Regions from separate parts of the Oricola indica genome, predicted to be linked through region 1. Evidence: predicted binding sites of a transcription regulator. Region 1 holds the regulator's gene; the other holds the start of a gene.
What was found. Region 1 encodes LexA, which represses DNA repair genes until DNA is damaged. Its sites were predicted from a motif close to TGTTCNNNNTGTGTTCNG; they were not measured.

Region 1 (5,878 bases):
TCAAATGATCGTCGCCGCGAATGACATGCGTGACGCCCATGTCGTGATCGTCGACTACGACCGCAAGCATGTAGGTCGGATTGCCGTCCGATCGCAGGATGATGAAATCGTCCAGATCCTTGTTCGGGAACCGCACATCGCCCTGGACCATGTCGCGTACGACCGTTTCGCCCTCGCGTGGCGCCTTGATGCGAACCACTGGCGACACGCCTTCAGGGGCCTCCGAGGGGTCGCGGTCACGCCAGCGGCCGTCATAGCGGGGCGGACGGCCTTCCGCGCGGGCTTTCTCGCGCATCTCCGTCAGTTCCTCGGCGGATGCATAGCAGTGATAGGCCAAGCCTTTTTCGACCAGCTCGAGCGCAACGGCGCGATGTCTGACGGCCCGTTCGTACTGGGATATGGGCTCGCCGTCCCAATCCAGTCCGAGCCAATGCAACCCGTCCAGAATCGCCTCAACCGCTGCTTGCGACGAACGTTCGCGGTCGGTATCTTCGATCCTCAGATACATTTTGCCGCCGGTGTGTCGGGCGTAGAGCCAGTTGAACAGTGCGGTGCGTGCGCCGCCAATGTGCAGGAAACCGGTCGGGGAGGGGGCGAAACGGGTGACGACCTCGCCAGTCATGCTGTGCTCCGATTGTTTTGATTAGCGGGCCGTCAAGGCGGCCGGGTGCGGAATTCGGTGCACGTCTAACACACGCCGCGCCCAGCGCAAACAAGGCCTGTGGCGCCCGGAGCGCTCATCCGCGATGACCGGGGAATCCAGGCACGACACGCGGACCACGACCGATGAGAGGCTGTTCTTTCGCCCAGCCGGCGAAGAGGCCGGGCAAACGGTCATTCCGGTCGTCGAAGAGGCATTGCCCGACGCCGCAACGCCGTTCCCGCGCCCACATCTGCCCCGGCTGCCTGTGCCGACCCGTCGCAGCCTGCAACGCGCATGGCGGAGCGCCACAGAGCGCGAACGAGCCGTCGGTACGCCTTTCCTGTTTCTTCCCGTCGGACTGCTCGCGGGTATCGTTTTATATTTTCGCCTTCCGGTCGAACCGCAGCCCTGGAACCTGCCGGTCGGGCTCGTAACGCTCGCGCTCATTTTGTTTGCGCTGAGAGGCCAGACCGGGCCGGTGCGGATAGTGGCGGTGATCGGCTTCGTCATCGTCGCCGGAATGTCGCTGGCACAAGCGCAAACATGGTGGACGGCGACCCCAATGCTTGGCTCGGATGTCTCGACGCGCCTGACCGGTCGCATAACGGCGATGGAGGAGCGCGCAAACGGGCGGACCCGGTTCACGATCGACGTGCTGAAAACCGAGCGACCGGCCCTCTATTATGCGCCGGATCGCGTTCGTGTGACCGCACCGGGATCGGCCGAGGGTTTCGAGGTGGGAGGCGGGATAAAAGGGCTCGTCCGACTGACGTCGCCCTCCGGCCCTTTCCATCCTGGTGGCTACGATTTCGGTTTCCATGCCTTTTACGACGGCCTCGGCGCCAACGGCTTCTTTCTCGGCCATCCTGATCCGATTGAAATACCGGCGCAATCATGGGGCATGAAAAGCCTCGCAACGGCTGTCGAGCGTGCGCGCCTTGCGATCAGCCGGGAGATCCAGCGATCCGCACCGGGACGGGAAGGCGCCGTCGCCGCGGCTCTTGTGACGGGAAACAAGTCCGGTATTCCGGAAAGCGTGACCGAAGCGCTCCGCGTCTCCGGGCTGGCTCACATCCTGTCGATTTCCGGCCTCCACATGGCGCTTGTCGCGGCAACGGTGATGGCGACGCTGCGGCTCGGGTTCGCCTTCGCTCCCGAGTGGTCGGCACGCCGCCCCGTGAAGAAATATGCGGCAGCCGGTGCGCTTGCCGCTACGGGGTTCTACCTGTTCCTCGCAGGCGCCGGCGTCGCCACCCAACGCTCTTTCGCAATGCTCGCCATCATGCTGTTGGCGCTGACATTCGACCGGAACGCCGTGACCATGCGCAATCTGGCACTGGCGGGCCTGCTTGTCATGGCAATCGCACCGCATGAGGTGACGGGTCCCGGGTTCCAGATGTCGTTTGCCGCAACCGCAGCGCTGATTGCTGTCTATGGCGGCTGGCAGGATTGGACCAACAGGCGCGAGAGGCGGCAAACGGAACGAACGGAGAGGGGACCGTTCATCGCCGGTCTTGTCACCCTGTCGCGCTATGCGTTCGGAATAGCCGTGACATCGCTGGTCGCCGGGGCCGCGACTGGACTGTTCGCATCCTATCATTTCGGGCGGGTCGCGCCCTATGGCTTGCTCGCAAATCTGGCCGCCATGCCCGTCGTGACAATCCTGGTCATGCCGCTTGCGGTCGCCGCCATGGTCGTCATGCCGTTCGGCCTGCATGTCTACCTCTTCAAGGCGATGGCATGGGCGGTGGGGCTGGTAATCGCCATCGCCGAACGTGTCGCGGCTATGCATCCGCCGCTTGCGACCGGACAGATGCCGGCCGCGGCGCTTGGACTGCTGTCATTGGGACTTGTGATACTGTGCCTGCTGACGACCCGCCTGCGATGGCTGTCGCTGCCGTTCTTCGGGGCAGGGTTCATCGTCTGGTCCGCTACGTCGCCTCCGGTCGCTGTCATGTCCGAAGACGGTCGCCAGTTTGCGTTGATCCAGGCGCAGGCAGATGCCGTCCGCCTGCATACCAATCGGGAACGTCCGAACGCTTTCACGATGGAGTTGTGGCAGCAGGCCTATCGGGCGACCGATTTCATCAAACCCGACGAGTCTGCGGTCATGACATGCGATAAGACGATCTGCAGCGCACAGGCCGGCAATGCGCGTGCGCCCGCGCGAATTGGCTATGTATCGGCGGCCTTCGAAGACTTGAGGATGTCCGGTTCGAGCCTCGAAACGCTATGCCGCGAATACGATCTGGTGATCTTCGCCAAGGCGCCGTCGCCAAAAACCTGCGCCGACGGCACGCCCGTTCTTTCCGCGCAAACGCTGGCCTTGAATGGAACGGCTGAAATCCGTCTCGCGCCCGGTGGCCAAGTCAAGATCACGCATGCGCTTCCAGGACCCGTCAGGCCATGGCTGGATCACCGCCGCTATTCGCGTGCCGCACGCGACCTTGCCGATCGGCGATAGCGTCAGTAGCGGCGAATGAGACCGACGAGCCGACCCTGCACGCGAACGCGGTCGGGTCCGAAGATACGGGTCTCGTAGGCCGGATTCGCCGCTTCGAGCGCGATCGAGGCGCCCTTGCGGCGGAAACGTTTCAGCGTCGCTTCCTCGTCGTCCACGAGTGCCACGATTATGTCGCCCGCATTGGCGGTATCGCTCTTCTTGATGATCGCCGTATCGCCGCTGAAGATACCGGCCTCGATCATCGAATCGCCCTCGACCTCAAGCGCGTAATGCTCGCCTGCGCCAATCATGTCCGGCGGAAGCGAAATCGAGCGCGTCTGGTGTTCGATGGCGGAAATCGGCACGCCGGCCGCGATCTTGCCCATGACGGGGATCGGGATCGGGCCGTCCGCATCATTTGCTTTGACGGGTCGCGGAGCCGGCTTCGGTTCCGGCGCTGGTCTCCCAAGACTTCCCTGGATGACACTGGGCGAAAAACCACGCCGTTGACCCGCGCCGGGCGTCAGGCTGTCGGGCAGCCGGATTACCTCCAGAGCACGAGCGCGATTCGGAAGCCTGCGAATAAACCCGCGCTCTTCCAGCGCGGTGATCAGGCGGTGAATTCCGGACTTCGAGGCGAGGTTCAGCGCTTCCTTCATTTCGTCGAAGGATGGCGGCACGCCGGACTCCTTCAGACGCTCATTGATGAACATCAGGAGATCGAGTTGTTTGCGTGTCAGCATCGCGCCCTCGCAGAATCAAATATAAACAAACACAGAACGGACATTATCTGTTCCATATGTGTTCTGCAAGCGTTTAACAATCGTTTAAGCGCCGGGCTATTTAAGCTCCAATATTTCCACCGTGTCGCCAATGGCCGCCGAAGCCGCGTGCGGCGGTCGTATGATCAGCGCGTCGGAGCGCGCAAAAGTGCTGATCATCGAGGAATCCTGAACGGGGAAGGGGGTGACGTGGAGTTCACCTGATTCGGCGCGGTATGTCGCCGCGCGCACATAATCCTCGCGGCGGTCGTTCTCGCGCATCGGCGCATCGAGAACCGCCGGCACGCGCCGTTGCGCGAAATTCCGCCCTCCGAGCTTTTCGAGAAGCGGCCGGAGAAACAGGATGGCGCAGACCATTGCCGAGACAGGATTGCCCGGCAGGCCGAGAATGCGCATGTCACCGAGACGGCCGAACATCAGCGGCTTGCCCGGGCGCATGGCGATCCGCCAGAAGTCGAGTTCCATCCCGCGTGCGACGAATACCTTCTGGACGAGGTCATGATCGCCGACAGATGCGCCGCCAAGGGTCACCAGTATATCGAGCTCATCGGCGACCGCGCGGTCCAGCCTGTCGGCAAGATCCGCTTCCCGATCCGCGACGATGCCGAGATCGATGGCATCGCCGCCGGCTTCGCGCGCAAGCGCCGCGACGCCGTATGAGTTCGATGCGATGATCTGGCCCGGACCGGGCACTGAGCCGGGCAGCAGCAATTCATCGCCGGTCGCGAGAATGCCAACGCGCGGTTTTCGAATGACAGGCAATTCAGGATGATTGGCCGCCGCCGCGAGGCAAAGCGCCCCGGTATCGATCATCTTTCCGGCCGGAAGCACGGATTGCCCCTGCTTGAAGTCGAGGCCGGCGGCGCGAATATGGCGTCCTGCCGGTTCGCTCTGGTTCGAGCGGATACGGCCATCGGCGAGAACGGTCGCGTTTTCCTGCAACATCACCGTGTCGGCGCCGCCGGGCACGACGCTTCCGGTGAAGATCCGCACGGTCTGGCCCGCACCGACCTTGCCTTCAAAGGGATGACCTGCAGCCGCTTCGCCGATCAGGTCGAGATCGGCAGGTGAATTCGCGATATCGGAAGCGCGCACCGCATAGCCATCCATGGCGGAAACGGCCTGCGGCGGCTGGGTGCGACGCGCCGTGATGTCGGCCGCAAGAACGCGCCCGTGGGCGTCGTTCAGCGCGACAGTCTCGCTACCGAGCGGCGCGGCATCCGCCAGCAGCCGTTCACGAGCCTCCGCGACGGGAATCAAGGGTCCACTCAAGGTGCGCTCCGGGTCCATTCGCCCGACTTGCCCCCGGTCTTGGAGACCAGCCGGACAGGTCCGATCTCCATGCCCTTGTCGATGGCTTTCGCCATGTCGTAGATCGTCAGGCAGGCGACGGAGACCGCGGTCAGTGCTTCCATCTCGACGCCGGTCTTGCCGGTCAGCCGCGCCAGCGCCTCGACGCGAAATCCGGGCAGGGCGGGGTCCGGTTCTATCTCGACCGAAACCTTGGACAGCATGAGGGGGTGGCAAAGCGGGATGAGTTCATGCGTCTTCTTGGCCGCCATGATCCCCGCGATCCGCGCCACCGAGACGACATCGCCCTTCTTGGCGTTGCCCGAAAGAATCGCATCCAGTGTCTCGGCGGTCATGCTGACATGGCCTTCGGCGACGGCTTCGCGCACCGTGTCGTCCTTGCTGGCGACATCGACCATGTTGGCCGCACCGTCAGCGCCCAGATGAGTCAGCGAGCCGGCTTCCCTTTCGGCCATCTCAGGCTGATTTCCGTTTAGCGCAGGCTTCGCCGGTCAGCAGGAGCCGTGTCGCGGCGGTGACGTCGTCCTGGCGCATGAGGCTTTCGCCGACCAGGAAGGCCGAGATGCCTGATCGCTCAAGGCGCAGGCAATCCTCATGCGTGACAATGCCGCTTTCGCCGACGAGCAGCCTGTCCCCGGTGACCATGGAGGCGAGCCGCTCGCTGTTCGCCAGATCGACTTCAAAGGTCCGCAGATTGCG
Region 2 (5,878 bases), 190 kb from region 1:
TGAGTTTCTCCACCGGAGAATGATCGCACGCCTCTCTTGCCCGCCAAGCCGCTATCCTGCTACGCAAAACCATGAGCATGGACCTCCTCATCAATTCGATCGTCACGCTTTTCGTGACCATCGATCCGCCCGGCCTCGCACCGCTTTTCCTGGCGGTCACCACCGGAATGAATCGGGCGGAACGCAAGCAGGTTGCGCTGCGCGCGAGCGTGATCGCATTCGCGGTCTTCCTGGTCTTCGCGCTGGCCGGAACGTTGATCCTGAAACTGTTCGGTATAACCTTGCCCGCATTTCGCGTGGCCGGCGGATTGCTGCTGTTCTGGATCGCCTTCGAAATGGTGTTCGAGCGCCGCCAGGAACGCCACGAAAAAGCCGCCGAACGCGCGATCACCCAGGATGACATCCACGGTGTCGCCGTCTTTCCGCTGGCTATCCCGCTCATGGCGGGCCCCGGCGCGATTTCAGCGGTCATCCTGCTGTCCGGCGATTTTTCAAACGCGCTTGATCGCACCGCGCTGATCGGCATCGTGCTCGCGATCGTGCTGCTGACCTATGGTATCTTTCTGCTGGCCGAGCGCGTCGAGGGTTTGCTGGGCGCGACGGGCCGCACGGTACTGACGCGCCTGCTCGGCGTCATCCTGTCGGCGCTGGCGGTGCAATTCGTTGCCGACGGCGTCAAGGCGCTGATCGCCGCCTGACCGGCCGGCGTTAGCGCAACGCGTCGAGATCGACGGTCATCTCCTGTCCGCCGAATGCGTGAACGCTGTCATGCGCCTTCACGATCACCGAAGATACGGCATCGGGAATTGCGATGCCGGTCTGTGATCGCGTGAAAGGCTGTTCTGTCTCGTGCGGGTGCAGCAGAACCCGCTCCCCATAGACCGTACCATCCGGCCCCTGGACGACCCACTTGTCGGCGTAGTGCTCCCAGCCCTCGTCGGCATGGCGAACCGTCACGTCGAAGCGCCACGTTCCGCCGCTCTCGGCTGTTGCGTCGACCGCGACGACATCCGCCTCGCTGGCGAAGACCTGCGTCAGGGACAACAGGATCGCCGCGATGGTGACGAGCGCAATCGACAGCGCCGTCGCGTCAGACCTCGTCCCGCGCCGGGCATTCATGGTTCATTCCTCAGAACGGAATCTCGTCGTCCATGTCGCGGACGAAATCGTCGCCGCCGGAAGGCGCCTGGCCACCACGATCATTGCCGTAGCCGCCGCCACCTCCGCCAACCCGCTGCTGACCGCCGCCGCCACCACCATAGGAGCCCTCGCCCTCACCGCGGCTGTCCAGCATCTGCAGGTCACCCCGGAAGCGCTGCAGCACGATCTCGGTCGTGTATTTGTCCTGGCCGTTCTGGTCCTGCCACTTGCGGGTCTGCAACTGGCCCTCGATATAGACCTTCGCGCCCTTCTTCAGGTAGTTTTCGGCCACCTTGGCGAGGTTCTCGTTGAAGATGACGACGCGATGCCACTCGGTGCGCTCGCGCCGGTCGCCGGAGCCCTTGTCCCGCCATGTCTCCGATGTCGCCACCGACAGATTGACCACCGGATCGCCCGAGTTCATTCGCCGGATTTCGGGATCGGCGCCCAGATTCCCGACGAGGATAACCTTGTTCACACTGCCAGCCATGACGCCAACACTCCCGTCTGATTGTTCGATACGTGATTTTACCCTACTCAAGCGCGATAGCGGGCTCCACACCGGCTGACGCTGTCCACAGGGTCTTTTTGTTCTTGTAATGTTCTAGTGTTTGCGCAATGCCTCTGTCAAGGCGCATGCGGCGAGTCGGGGATTGTCGGCAGAGATTGCCCCGATCCCTCGACATCAGACGCCGCATGCTTAAATGATGGAAGCAGGCGGACCTCCGCGACAGGCACCTTTCATGACCGATCAGAAACACATCACCATTCGCGGGGCCCGCGAACACAATCTGAAAAATGTCGACCTCGACCTGCCACGCGACAAGCTGATCGTGATGACCGGCATGTCGGGCTCGGGCAAGTCCTCGCTTGCCTTCGACACCATATATGCCGAGGGGCAGCGCCGCTATGTCGAAAGCCTGTCGGCCTACGCGCGGCAGTTCCTCGAGATGATGCAGAAGCCGGACGTCGACCAGATCGACGGCCTGTCGCCGGCCATCTCCATCGAGCAGAAGACGACCTCGCGCAATCCCCGCTCAACTGTCGGAACGGTCACCGAAATCTACGACTACATGCGCCTGCTGTTCGCGCGCGTCGGCGTGCCGATCTCTCCGGCCACGGGATTGCCGATCGAAAGCCAGACCGTCAGCCAGATGGTCGACCGCATCATGGCATATGAGGACGGCACGCGGCTCTATATCCTCGCGCCCATCGTGCGCGGACGAAAAGGCGAGTACCGCAAGGAATTCGCCGACTTGATGAAGAAGGGCTTCCAGCGCGTGAAGGTCGATGGCGAATTCTACGAAATCGCCGATGTCCCTGCCCTCGACAAGAAGTACAAGCACGATATTGACGTGGTGGTCGACCGCGTCGTCGTGCGCGACGACATCGCCGCGCGGCTTGCCGACAGCCTCGAGACCTGCCTCAGCCTCGCGGATGGCCTTGCTGTCGCGGAATTCGCCGACCGGCCGCTGCCGCCGGAAGATACCGGCGCCGACGCGGTCAACAAGTCGAAGAACGACACGCATGAGCGCGCCGTCTTTTCCGAAAAATTCGCCTGCCCGGTTTCCGGCTTCACCATTCCCGAGATCGAGCCCCGGTTGTTCTCGTTCAACAACCCGTTCGGCGCCTGTCCGTCCTGCGACGGATTGGGCACGCAGAGCACGATCGACGCCGGCCTCGTCGTGCCGGAACGCGAGGTCAGGATGACCGACGCGATCGCGCCGTGGTCGAAATCCTCCTCGCCCTATTACCGGCAGACCCTCGATGCGCTGGGCAAGGCCTATGGCTTCAAGATCACCCAGAAATGGTCGGAGATCTCGGATGAGGCGCGTCACGCCGTGCTGCAAGGGACCGGCAGCCGCAAGATCGACTTCGTCTATGATGACGGGCTGCGCTCCTACAAGACCTCGAAAACCTTCGAGGGCGTGATCCCCAACCTCGAACGCCGCTGGAAGGAAACCGATTCGTCCTGGGTGCGCGAGGAGATCGAGCGCTATATGTCGGCAACGCCCTGCGCTGCCTGTAACGGCTACCGGCTCAAGCCGGAAGCGCTGGCCGTGAAGATCGGCGGCAAGCACATTTCCGAGGTCACCGAATTCTCGATCCGCAACGCGGTGAAATGGTTCGACGAGGTCGAGGAGACGTTCTCCGAGAAACATCGCGAGATCGCCTATCGGATCCTCAAGGAAATCCGTGAACGCCTGCGCTTCCTCAATGATGTCGGTCTCGACTACCTGACCCTGTCGCGCAATTCCGGCACGCTTTCCGGCGGCGAGAGCCAGCGCATCCGGCTCGCCTCGCAGATCGGCTCGGGGTTGACCGGCGTGCTCTATGTCCTGGACGAGCCGTCCATTGGCCTGCACCAGCGCGACAATGCCCGCCTGCTCGACACGTTGCGCCACCTGCGCGATCTCGGCAACACGGTCATCGTCGTGGAGCATGACGAGGACGCGATCCTGACCGCCGACCATGTCGTCGATATCGGCCCGGCGGCGGGCATTCACGGCGGGCGGATCATCGCCTCGGGAACGCCCGGCGAGATCATGTCGAACCCCGCTTCGCTCACCGGCCAGTATCTTTCGGGCGACAAGGCGATCCCGGTGCCGGCCGAACGGCGCAAACGCAAGAAGAACCGGGCCATCAAGGTATCCGGCGCGCGCGGCAACAACCTGAAGGATGTCTCGGCGGAAATCCCACTCGGCCTGTTCACCGCTGTCACCGGCGTGTCAGGCGGCGGCAAATCCACATTCCTGATCGAGACGCTCTACAAGGCGGCCGCGCGGCGCATCAACGGCGCGCGCGAGAACCCGGCGGAATACGACCGGATCGACGGCCTGGAACTGCTCGACAAGGTGATCGACATCGACCAGTCGCCGATCGGCCGCACCCCGCGCTCCAACCCAGCCACCTATACCGGCGCGTTCACGCCGATCCGCGACTGGTTCGCCGGCCTGCCGGAAGCCAAGGCGCGCGGCTATGCGCCGGGGCGGTTCTCCTTCAACGTCAAGGGCGGCCGCTGCGAGGCCTGCCAGGGTGACGGCGTCATCAAGATCGAGATGCACTTCCTGCCCGACGTCTACGTCACCTGCGACGTCTGCGACGGCCACCGCTACAATCGCGAGACGCTGGACGTGCATTTCAAAGGCAAGTCGATCGCCGATGTGCTGGAAATGACGGTGGAGGAAGGCGTCGATTTCTTCGCCGCGGTTCCGGCCGTGCGCGACAAGCTGGAAACGCTGAAGCGCGTCGGCCTCGGCTATATCAAGATCGGCCAGCAGGCGACGACGCTGTCCGGCGGCGAGGCACAGCGCGTCAAGCTTGCCAAGGAGTTGTCGCGCCGCGCCACCGGGCGCACGCTGTACATCCTCGACGAACCGACCACCGGCCTGCACTTCCACGATGTCGCCAAGCTGCTCGACGTGCTGCATGAACTGGTGGAGACCGGCAACACGGTCGTCGTGATCGAGCACAATCTCGAAGTCATCAAGACAGCGGACTGGATTATCGATCTCGGCCCTGAGGGCGGCGACGGCGGCGGCGAGATCGTCGCGACCGGCACGCCGGAAGACGTGGTCGGGGAACCGCGCTCCTACACCGGCCAGTTCCTGCGCGAACTGCTGGAACGACGGCCGCAGAAGCGGGTCGAAGCGGCGGAATAGCGACCTCCCAAGGGCAGCTCGGCTACCGTGCCATTGATAGCCGTCAAGGAATTTTCACAATCGAATTCCTACCTTCCCGACACCCCGCGAGGACGGGGCACGCAAAGGAGGTATTCATGGCTGAAAACAAAAAGAGCAATGTTCCTTCCATGTGGTCCGGCGGAATGTTCGACGACTTCCGCAAGGAAATGGATGATGCGATCTCCAGCTTCTTCAGCGGTCGGCGCGGCTGGCCGACGCCGTCCAAGGCTTGGGCGGATATGCCCACCGGCCTGGTCAATCCCGCCATCGACGTCACCGAGAATGACGAGTCCATCACGCTGACCGCGGAACTTCCCGGTCTCGCTGAGGAAGATGTCGATCTGACAGTGCGCGATGGCGTCCTGACGCTGAAAGGCGAGAAGAAGCATGAGCGCGACGAGGACAAGGATAATGTCCATGTCACCGAACGGTCCTACGGGTCGTTCCAGCGGACCATGCCGGTGCCGGACCGCGTCGATGCCGACAAGATCAGCGCGAAGTTCGACAAGGGCGTCTTGAAGGTCGTCATGCCGAAAAAGGCGGAGTCCGTCTCCGCCGCGCGCAAGATCGCTATCGAGAAGTAGCAGCGGGAAATAGCAGTATGTGTCAGGAGCCGGCCGGTCTTCCCGGCCGGTTTTCTGCTTTCGGGTTGCCGCCGCCCGCGACATGCGCCAAGCATGCGCCATGGCAAATCGCGGTATCATTCGATCGGGCATGGGCGGCTGGAATTTCGAGCCATGGCAAGGCGTCTTCTATCCGGAAGACCTGCCGAAGAAACGACAGCTCGAATACGCGACCCGCCAGGTCACCACGATCGAGGTCAACGCCACCTATTATCGGGGCCAGAAGCCCGAAACGGTCGCCGGCTGGGGTGCCGAAGCGCCTGACGGTTTTGTCTTTTCCATCAAGGGCAATCGCTTCGTCACCAACAAGAAGGTGCTTGGCAGCGCCGCGGACTCGCTGAGCAAGTTCTTCGCCCAGCAGCTTTCCGGTCTTGGCCCCAAGCTCGGTCCGATCCTGTGGCAGTTCGCACCGACAAAGAAATTCGAGGCCGA

Region 2: uvrA (excinuclease ABC subunit UvrA) is a predicted target of LexA. The motif match lies at 1,730-1,747, and genes of this name have one in related genera.

Annotation. Positions count from the first base shown of each region.
Region 1 is NZ_OZ245747.1:3,041,169-3,047,046, reverse strand. It holds gene gltX (glutamate--tRNA ligase) at 1-622, opposite strand, end outside; gene ACQK2M_RS15240 (ComEC/Rec2 family competence protein) at 747-3,107, shown strand; gene lexA (transcriptional repressor LexA) at 3,110-3,829, opposite strand; gene glp (gephyrin-like molybdotransferase Glp) at 3,926-5,140, opposite strand; gene moaC (cyclic pyranopterin monophosphate synthase MoaC) at 5,137-5,634, opposite strand; gene trpC (indole-3-glycerol phosphate synthase TrpC) at 5,636-5,878, opposite strand, start outside.
Region 2 is NZ_OZ245747.1:2,853,967-2,859,844, reverse strand. It holds gene ACQK2M_RS14340 (MarC family protein) at 72-698, shown strand; gene ACQK2M_RS14335 (hypothetical protein) at 709-1,119, opposite strand; gene ssb (single-stranded DNA-binding protein) at 1,130-1,630, opposite strand; gene uvrA (excinuclease ABC subunit UvrA) at 1,884-4,802, shown strand; gene ACQK2M_RS14320 (Hsp20/alpha crystallin family protein) at 4,919-5,407, shown strand; gene ACQK2M_RS14315 (DUF72 domain-containing protein) at 5,508-5,878, shown strand, end outside.